2 linked regions of the Methylocaldum szegediense genome follow. The protein of the gene in region 2 interacts with the protein of the main gene of each other region in a pairwise test. Links are inferred from orthologs where the notes say so. Each region holds a gene or a part of one and is shown on either strand. Other genes may lie near its edges.

What was found. The genes of interacting proteins can lie anywhere in the genome.
Region 1: the proteins of QEN43_RS14025 (region 2) and QEN43_RS16825 interact in binary tests that used the Escherichia coli proteins (3 or more experiments, as listed by UniProt). The link is inferred for Methylocaldum szegediense from one-to-one orthologs.

Annotation. Positions count from the first base shown.
Region 1 is NZ_OX458333.1:3,873,816-3,878,068, forward strand. Bases 151-3,111 are described here. They hold QEN43_RS16825 (glutamate-5-semialdehyde dehydrogenase), read left to right. Parts: upstream 151-980; coding sequence 981-2,243; downstream 2,244-3,111. Other genes in these bases: holA (DNA polymerase III subunit delta), read left to right, coding at 151-778; nadD (nicotinate-nucleotide adenylyltransferase), read left to right, coding at 2,435-3,070. In the rest of the region: more of holA, read left to right, coding at 1-150; QEN43_RS16835 (VPLPA-CTERM sorting domain-containing protein), read right to left, coding at 3,522-4,250. UniProt on the Escherichia coli protein: Catalyzes the NADPH-dependent reduction of L-glutamate 5-phosphate into L-glutamate 5-semialdehyde and phosphate. The product spontaneously undergoes cyclization to form 1-pyrroline-5-carboxylate.
Region 2 is NZ_OX458333.1:3,250,183-3,255,420, reverse strand. The notes cover bases 1,313-4,293. They hold QEN43_RS14025 (sulfate/molybdate ABC transporter ATP-binding protein), read left to right. Parts: upstream 1,313-2,243; coding sequence 2,244-3,344; downstream 3,345-4,293. Other genes in these bases: QEN43_RS14015 (HEAT repeat domain-containing protein), read right to left, coding at 4,267-4,293; QEN43_RS14020 (RBBP9/YdeN family alpha/beta hydrolase), read left to right, coding at 3,404-3,952; cysW (sulfate ABC transporter permease subunit CysW), read left to right, coding at 1,313-2,148. In the rest of the region: sulfate ABC transporter permease subunit CysT, read left to right, coding at 430-1,248; more of cysW, read left to right, coding at 1,270-1,312; more of QEN43_RS14015, read right to left, coding at 4,294-5,238. UniProt on the Escherichia coli protein: Part of the ABC transporter complex CysAWTP involved in sulfate/thiosulfate import. Responsible for energy coupling to the transport system.

The DNA of each region.
Region 1 (4,253 bases), 620 kb from region 2 along the record:
GAAACCCGACAAAGCGGCGGCTGAAGCTTTGCTCCGTTATGCCGAGCGGCCCGCGGAAGACGCCGTCCTTGTCGTCACCAGCCCGAAAATCGGGGCGCCCGAACAAAAAAGCCGCTGGTACCAGGCCATCGACCGCATCGGCGTGGTGGTCCAGGTTTGGCCTCTGGAGGGCGAACAGCTCCTGCGCTGGCTCGACCGCCGATTGAACGCGAAAGGCTTGTTGGCCGATCAATCTGGCATCCGTTTACTGGCCGCCCGGGTCGAAGGCAATTTGCTCGCGGCCGCCCAGGAAATCGAAAAGCTGCACATCCTGTACGGCAAAGGCAAAATCGACGACGACCAGATCGTCAAGGCCGTCGCCGACAGCGCGCGCTACGACGTATTCGATCTGGCCGAAGAGTGCTTGCGAGGACGCGTCGCGAAAGCCTGCCGGGTACTGACCGGACTCAAGGTGGAAGGCGTCGCGCCGGCGGTCGTTTTGTGGTCGCTGACCCGTGAGGCTCGTCTGGTGAGTAATGTCATGACGCTTATCGATCAAGGCTCCACGCCCGAATCGGCGCTGGCCAAGTGCCAGGTATGGGATAAGCGGAAATCGGCCGTGCTACAGGCGCTACAACGCCTAAACCGAGACAAGGTCCATCGGACGCTTTTACTGAGCGCAAACGTTGACCGGATCATCAAAGGCATGGAAGCCGGCGATCCCTGGGAAGGGCTTTTGTCCGTCTGCATCAGCTTGGCCGCGCCCGCGGAGAACCGGATGACGGCATACCTGGGTTAACGCTTTTCTCCGGCCGAATGGAGAAGGGCTGAACGCGTGGATTCCCCATATCCTTCGATCGGATTCAGGCCAATTCCGTCAAAGGATTCAATGGGAGCTTCCTGGAACGCTTCGGGTCCTCGGCGGTTTCAGGGAAACAAGCGGCCCGCGTTCGGCGTATGCGAGAGTTTATTGGTCAAACTATCACGTCCTTCCATCGATTATGCTAAACGACATCCGAACTTACATGCTTACGGTGGGGCAACGGGCTCGCGAGGCCGCCCGCTCTATGAGCCGAACGGAAACCGGCGCGAAAAACGACGCCTTGCTGGCGATAGGGGAGGCACTGCAAAGTAACGCGCAAACACTGATAGCGGAGAACCGCAAGGACCTCGAAGCCGGCCGCCAAAGAGGGCTGGACGACGCAATTCTAGACCGGCTGGAACTGACCGAAAAGCGCATAGGCGCGATGGCTCAAGGTGTTCGAGAAGTTGCCGCGCTTGCCGATCCAGTGGGCGAAATCACCGGTCTCACCTATCGTCCTTCCGGCATACAAGTAGGGCGTATGCGGGTGCCGTTAGGCGTAATCGGGATCATCTACGAATCGCGGCCTAACGTGACCGCGGATGCGGCGGCGCTTTGCATCAAATCCGGAAATGCCTGCATTTTGCGCGGCGGGTCCGAAGCCGTACATTCCAACAAGGCCATCGCCGATTGCATACGTGACGGTCTTGAGCAAGCGGGATTGCCCCGCGACGCCGTGCAATTGATCGAAACCACGGACCGTGCCGCGGTGGGCGAACTGATTCGCATGGACCAGTATGTCGACGTGATCGTGCCGCGCGGCGGCAAGAGCCTCATCGAGCGCATCGCGGAGGAATCCCGCATCCCGGTGATCAAACATTTAGACGGCATCTGCCATGTCTATATCGACGATCGTTGTGACTTCGACAAAGCTATCCGGATCGCTCTGAACGCGAAGACGCAGCGCTTCGGCGTCTGCAATGCGATGGAGACTTTGCTGATCGCCGCCCCGGTCGCTCCGATTCTCCTGCCGGACCTAGCGCATCTCTATCGCGAGAAAGGCGTGGAGCTACGCGGCTGTCCGAAAACCCTGAAAATCCTTCCGGACTGCGTTCCGGCAACCGAGGAGGACTGGAGTACCGAGTATCTCGCGCCGATCCTCTCGATCCGCGTGGTCGAGGGACTGGACGAGGCGGTGGACCATATCGCCCGTTACGGGTCGCAACACACGGACGCCATTGTTACCGAGGATTACACCCGCGCTCGGCGTTTTCTCCGCGAGGTGGACTCCAGCTCGGTGATGGTGAATGCCTCGACCCGCTTCGCCGACGGATACGAATATGGCCTCGGCGCCGAAATCGGCATCAGCACCGACAAACTGCACGCGCGTGGTCCGGTGGGGCTGGAAGGACTGACGACTCAGAAATTCGTCGTTTTCGGCGATGGACACATTCGGACTTGATCTGCCGCCTGCAGAGCGGGTCAGCCTTACTCGCTTGAAGGTGTTGCCGTTCAGGCGGCGTAGGTCGGCCATCCTTTGCCGACGAACCGGTTGTGTTGGGGAGCAAGACCCAACCGACTCCGCATTTCTATCGGTTCGTGGGGTGATTGGTCCGGCATTGGGCTCGACCACGGGAGTCTAAGAAAAGACGCATGATCGGCATCTACGGCGGCACCTTCGATCCCATCCATTACGGCCATTTGCGGACTGCCCTGGAAGTCAAAGAAGCGGTCGGACTGGACGAGGTCCGTTTCGTTCCCTGCCGTCTGCCGCCTCACCGCGCGGCGCCGGAGGCCGACCCGGAACGGCGCCTTAGGATGCTGGAAATCGCCCTGCAAGATGCCGAGCCCGGCTTTCGAATCGACACGCGTGAATTGAATCGGCCCGGACCGTCCTACATGGTCGACACCCTTGGCTCCATCCGAAAGGAAATCGGCGCTCGACCGTTGTGCCTGATCGTCGGGATGGATGCGTTTCTCGGCTTGCCGTACTGGCACCGCTGGAGGGAACTGTTCGACCTCGCCCATCTCGTCGTCATGCGGCGACCGGGAACGGCATCCGATGTTCTAGGCGAGTTGGAACCTTATTTCAGGGAACGCCGCACCGACCAAAAGGGGACCTTGAGCCACCAGCCGTCCGGGTCGATCTACTTCGTCGACGTTACCCAGCTCGACATTTCCGCGACCCGCATCCGAGAAATCTTTAAGACCGGCAAGAGCGCCCGTTACTTGATTCCCGAGCCGCTTAGGCGTTTTATTCTTGACCAAAGACTCTATCTGTCGTCCTAAGGATCATTGCCACGGTTTAGCTGCAAGGGCCGGAATGCTCGCGGATCGAGTGTCCCTTGCGGACCGACGGCCACATCTGAAAAGGATGTCCCGCCAGCGTTGACTTTGGTCGCTACACCCTGTGGGCGTATGCGGCGGTACCGGCCATTGGCCGGCTGGGAGAACAAGGACTATTTTCAGAGGTGTCGAGCCAGAAGCGGCCGATGGTTGGATCCATCTTTCCTGATCTACCTACATGAGCTTTTTTCGATGCACTCCGGGCGCGGCGCAAAGTCAGAGGTCGCCGTCCATTCAACACAAAGCAGAACATCACTTCGGTCCTTCGAAAAAAACGCGTGGCGGACCGCTCAATGGCGTTTTCTTGCCAAGACATGTGTAGGAATTTTGGGGGTAATGGAGGGGACGGCGCTTCCGTGCGCCAAAAACAGTTCCAACTCAAGCGGAAATCGACCTAGGTCGGGAGGCCATCAAACCGGGACTCGTCCACCGCAGCCTGGCGGCGTGCGAACAGACGAAAGCCCAGCAGCGCAGACCCGAGCAGCCAAACTCCGGCGGGCAGTGGCACCGTCGTGACGGCGGTCGCTTCAAGCGTGCCGTTGTTGAGCGCGTTTAGGAAAGCGAACAGGTTGTTCACGGATGGGTTGAAGTCATACAGCCAGACGCTCTCGGTCACGCCCCATTGGGAGGCCCAACCGCCGAAGTCGGTGATGCTGAAGCCCAATACGAGCTCCCCTCCATCCAGATTCAATCCAAAGTTGTCGATACGGGCCGAGAACAGATTGCCTCCCCAAAGTTCGTGCTGTCTCTCGGTGCCGCTCAGTGCATCAAGTACCTCATCACTGAACGTGCCGCGGATCTGGACATTGCTCTTGGTTGTGTCCAGATTCGCGTCCTTATCGAAATACGCGGTCAATTGATAGCTCCCGTCAAGCACTTCATAGCTGTTGGAGCCAAGCTGGAACAAGAACGGTTCGTTCCCGGTCCCCGTGGCCGTGAGCTTAAAACCGCCACTCCATTCGGACAGGCCCAGCGTGACCTGGTTGGTAAAGGACGGGTTACCCGCCTTAGCAATGCCGGGAATCTCAGGCAGAGTATCTACCGTGGCGCCATGCGAACCCGCGGAAAAGGCGAGCAAGAATGCGCCTGCGAGCATTGCCGGAATCGACTTCATCATCTTCATCCT
Region 2 (5,238 bases):
GACCCGCGGATTTGTCATAAGTAGCTGATCCGTCATAGCTTTCCGGCGATCGATGAGCTGAAGCTATCCGATCGATGAACCGTAAAATTTTCTGACACTCGAAGGCGGCGAGCCTCGCCCGTTTTTCGGCGGTTCAGACACCGCATTCATCGGCGTGAACGGCGGGCCATGTCCGCCACCGAGTACCTCTAGCCCGGGGTGAGTCTTGCTGCCGGAATACGAAGACAAACCCTGTGTTGCCGCTCCGGTTAAAACTCCAAGCACTCGGAGAAAGCCGAACGAACCAGCCATCCTACTGTCCTGACGCGCTTCATCCTTCTTTTAATAACTCTCTTGCATATGCAAAGTCATTTTCATTCTTTTTAGGAATATTCCTGCGCTGATATCGTACACATTCACAGCACAACCGATGGAGTTTTCTTGTCGATGCTGAAGCGACACAGCGTATTGCCCGGCTTTTCGATCACGCTGGGATTCACGTTGACCTATCTAAGCCTGATCGTACTCATCCCGCTTTCAGCCACGTTTCTAAAAAGCGCCACCTTGGGCTGGGAGGGATTCTGGACGGTCGTCACCTCACCGCGGGTCCTCGCTTCTTATAAGCTGACGTTCGGCGCCGCCCTGATCGGGGCTACCATCAATGCGGTCTTCGGGCTGCTGGTGGCCTGGGTTCTGGTTCGTTACGACTTCTTCGGGAAAAAGCTAGTTGACGCGCTCGTGGACTTACCGTTCGCCTTGCCTACTGCCGTGGCCGGCATCTCGCTGGCCACGATTTATTCGAGCAAAGGCTGGATCGGCCAGTTTTTCGCGCCGCTGGGCATCAAGATCGCCCACACCCCGCTGGGCATTGTCATCGCACTGACTTTCATAGGCTTGCCGTTCGTCGTACGGACGGTTCAGCCGGTACTCGAGGCTTTCGATACCGAGCTGGAGGAAGCGGCAGCCAGCCTAGGTGCCAACCGCTTGCAAACATTCCAAAAGGTCATCTTGCCTACGCTCGTTCCGGCCATCCTGACCGGATTCGCTTTGGCCTTCGCCCGCGCCGTAGGAGAGTACGGCTCGGTCATCTTTATCGCCGGCAATATTCCGATGGTTTCGGAAATCACGCCGCTGTTGATCGTCACCAAGTTGGAGCAGTACGACTACGCCGGCGCCACGGCCTTAGCTGTCTCCATGCTGGTCGTATCGTTCGGCATGCTGCTCGCCATAAACGGACTTCAACGCTGGACCGAAATGCGTCGCGCCTGACTTTTTTCAAGGAATTCCAGAATGTCTACGATTGCTATCCCGTCGCCGATTGGCCGTAGCCATGCCGTCGCCCGCACGAATCGTGACCCGGTGCTCGTCCGCTGGCTGCTGATCGTGTTGGCTCTCGTTTTTCTGATCGGTTTTCTGTTCTTGCCCTTGGCCGTCATCTTCACTCAAGCCTTCAGCAAAGGTTTGGAGGCTTATGTCGCTGCGCTGATCGAACCCAACGCGGTTTCAGCAATGCAGTTGACCTTGTTAGCGGCGGCCATCTCGGTGCCGCTCAATCTGGTCTTCGGCATCGCCGCCGCTTGGGCGATCGCCAAGTTCGAATTTCCGGGGAAAAGCCTACTGATCACCCTGATCGACCTGCCGTTCTCGGTATCGCCGGTGGTCTCGGGCTTGATCTACGTATTGCTGTTCGGCCTTCAGGGCTGGCTCGGTCCGTGGCTGCAGGAACACGACATCAAGCTGATCTTTGCCGTACCCGGCATCGTCCTCGCCACGATTTTCGTCACCTTCCCCTTCGTCGCCCGCGAGCTCATTCCGCTCATGCAGGCGCAGGGCAAGGAGGAGGAAGAAGCCGCGATCGTACTAGGCGCATCGGGCTGGCAGACCTTCTGGCGCGTCACCCTGCCCAATGTGAAATGGGGATTGCTCTACGGCGTGATCCTGTGCAACGCGCGCGCCATGGGGGAATTCGGGGCAGTCTCGGTGGTATCCGGACACATCCGGGGGATGACCAATACCGTGCCGCTGCATGTGGAGATTCTGTACAACGAATACAACAGCACTGCCGCATTCGCGGTGGCTTCCGTGTTGGCGCTGCTGGCTCTGGTGACCCTAGCGGCCAAGAGCATCCTGGAGTGGCGCATCAAACTGCAGACCGAGAAGCATTCGTGAAGCTGTCAGCGACTGGGCCGGCCGCCGTTATCCGCCGAAAAGAGAGGCGTTTTACCCAGGCTGAGCTAGTTCACCCAATTTAGGAGCACCCTGCAATGAGCATCGAAATCAAGAATGTCGAAAAGTCCTTCGGCCGATTCAAGGCTCTGAAAAACATCAGCCTCGACATCGCGAGTGGCGAACTGGTAGCGCTCCTGGGACCTTCCGGCTGCGGCAAGACGACCTTGCTGCGCATCATCGCAGGACTGGAGGTGCCCGACACCGGTTCGATCCTGTTCCATGGCGAAGACGCAACCCATCGTCACGTTAGAGACCGCCAAGTCGGTTTCGTCTTCCAGCACTACGCCCTGTTCCGGCACATGACCGTATTCGAAAACATCGCGTTCGGCCTTCGTGTCCGGCCGAGGGCAAAAAGACCGCCGGAAAGCGTGATCCGGAAAAGAGTGCACGACCTGCTGAACCTCGTGCAACTCGATTGGCTGGCGGATCGCTACCCCGACCAATTGTCGGGCGGTCAACGCCAGCGCATCGCCCTGGCCCGCGCCCTGGCGGTCGAGCCACAAGTGCTGCTGTTGGACGAGCCTTTCGGCGCCCTCGACGCCAAGGTACGCAAGGACTTGCGCCGCTGGCTGCGGCGTCTCCACGACGAATTGCACGTGACCAGCGTCTTCGTCACCCACGACCAGGAAGAAGCCCTGGAAGTGGCCGACCGGGTGGTGGTGTTGAACGAAGGACGGATCGAGCAGATCGGCGCCCCACACGAGGTTTACGACCATCCGGCGACGCCGTTTGTCTATCAGTTCCTGGGCGATGTCAACCTGTTCCACGGACGGGTCCACGACGGCCATGTCCGCATCGGCGATGCCGAGGTGGAACTCGCCGGGGGCCAGGACCATCCCGAATCGGCCGTTTTCTACGTGCGTCCTCATGAAATCGAAATCCTGCGGGACCGCAGTGCCGGCACCATCGCCGCGAAGATCAATGACATCCGTCCTTTGGGAGCCACCGTACGCATCGAGCTGGAACGCGCGGACGGCCGCGGAATGGTAGAAGTCGAGCTGACTCGTGATCGGTTCGCCAACAAAGGTTTTCGTGAAGGCGAAAGCGTTTATTTGCAGCCGAAGCGGCTGCGCACGTTCAACCACAACTCGGTCTCGGAGAACACCATCGGAAGCGGTCAATTCATAGCCTCGTAGCCGAGAACGAGACACTACCATCAGCCTTTGCCACGGATGCAACTCATTCAGGGATCTGAATGCAAACTCCCGTCCTCATACTTCCAGGCATCGGCGGCTCCGGTCCTGAACATTGGCAAACCCGTTGGGAAATCAAGCACCCGGAAATCCGCCGAGTCCAGCAAGACGAGTGGAATGCACCGGTCTGTCGTAACTGGATTGAGAGGTTGGAGACCGCTGTTTCGAAGTCGGGCCCGCGCACCGTACTCGTGGCGCACAGCCTGGGTTGCCTCCTCGTCGCCCATTGGGCTACGCGGACCCGGCACTCGATCCGTGGTGCCTTGCTGGTCGCGCCTCCGGACCCCGCAATGCCCTGCTTTCCTCGTCGGGCTGTCGGTTTTACGCCGGTTCCGCTGCGACCACTCGCCTTTCCGAGCACGCTGGTGGCGAGCCCGGACGATCCTTACGCCAGTCCGGAATACGCCCGGCGCTGTGCGGCGGCTTGGGGCAGCCGTTTCGTCGAGATCGCACCTTGCGGGCATATCAACGCATCGAGCGGCTTGGGCGACTGGGAAGAAGGACTCGAACTGTTGAGAGGCTTGCTCGAGGATTGGAAACCGACGCAATAGGCCCGTCACCCTGAACTCTCCGCCTCCGTTCGGGACAGGGCTGGCAAAGGGACTTGGAAGCGAGTCGTAGGGCGGGTTAGGCCGCTAGGCTGTAACCCGCTGCACACCGCGAAACGGCGGGGCATGCGGACACACTGCACCCTACATGACAGCCTTCGTGAGGGCGTGCCATTGAAAGTTGAGTTTCGACAATCGGGTACCGCTCGATTGCCTCGGCCTGCTCTTTTATTCTCAGGTTACTTACTATCGGTAAAAGGCTGGCCCGGCGGGCACCGTCGTCACCATCGGTCAAGGACTATCGGCTCAAGCGTTCGTCAACAATCCCTCGCCGCGAATCCTTTCCCGATCATCTGCAGCGCCAGCCTCACGGACTTACGGACATCGGCGTCGCAATCGGCCGAAGCCTTTTGCAGGTAAATTTCGCCGTCAGCATGGCCGATCGCGCCAAGCGCTGCCGCGGCCTCCTTGCGCACGTTGCTTTCCGGGTGGCTCAGCAACTGGCTACCGAGCACGGGAATGGCGCGGGGGTCGCCGAGTTGTCCCAGACTCCAGGCGGCCTTCTGCCGAACCTGCCAATGATCGTCTTCGAGCGCGGCCAGCAGTGCATCGAAACCATGCCGGTCCTTGACTTTGCCGACGGACTCGGCAGCATCCTGGCGTACCTGCCAGTCCGCATCTTTAAGGCTGTCCCGGGAGGCGATTCCGTGCGGAATCAGGGCCTTAATGGCAGCCCGCCGCACCTCGGAATGAGCGTCGTGAACCGCATCCTTCAATGCAGGCACGGCCGCTTCGGACTGGAGGTAGCCGAGCACACCCACCGCCTCGCGCCGAACGCCGACATGGTCATCCTGTAGGGCGGCGATCGCCGGCTTCAGCGCCGCAGGTAACTTCAGCGGCTTCAGCGCCCGCAGCGCCGCGGCCCGCACGAAGGCGTCGGAGTGATCCAATCGATTCAGCAGCTCGAACTGGTCCGACTCGTCACACTTTTCCGCGAGCGCATCCGCGGCCGCGCCTCTGACAGCGTCGTCGGGATCCTCGATCGCAACGAGCAAAGAGGCAACCACCGGAGGCCCGTCGAATTCCGCTAATACTCGCACCGCTTCCAGTCGAACGTCCCGGTCCGAATCCGAGAGTGCCTTCGTCAGCTCGGGAACGGCTTCTTCCTCTTCGCATTCCGCCAGCCGAAGCACCGCCAGACGGCGAACCCCGGCATCGCCGCGCGCAACCGGACTCGCCGCTTCGCTGGATCTCTCGTCGCTTTTACCTTCAAAGGAAGCCAACAGCCG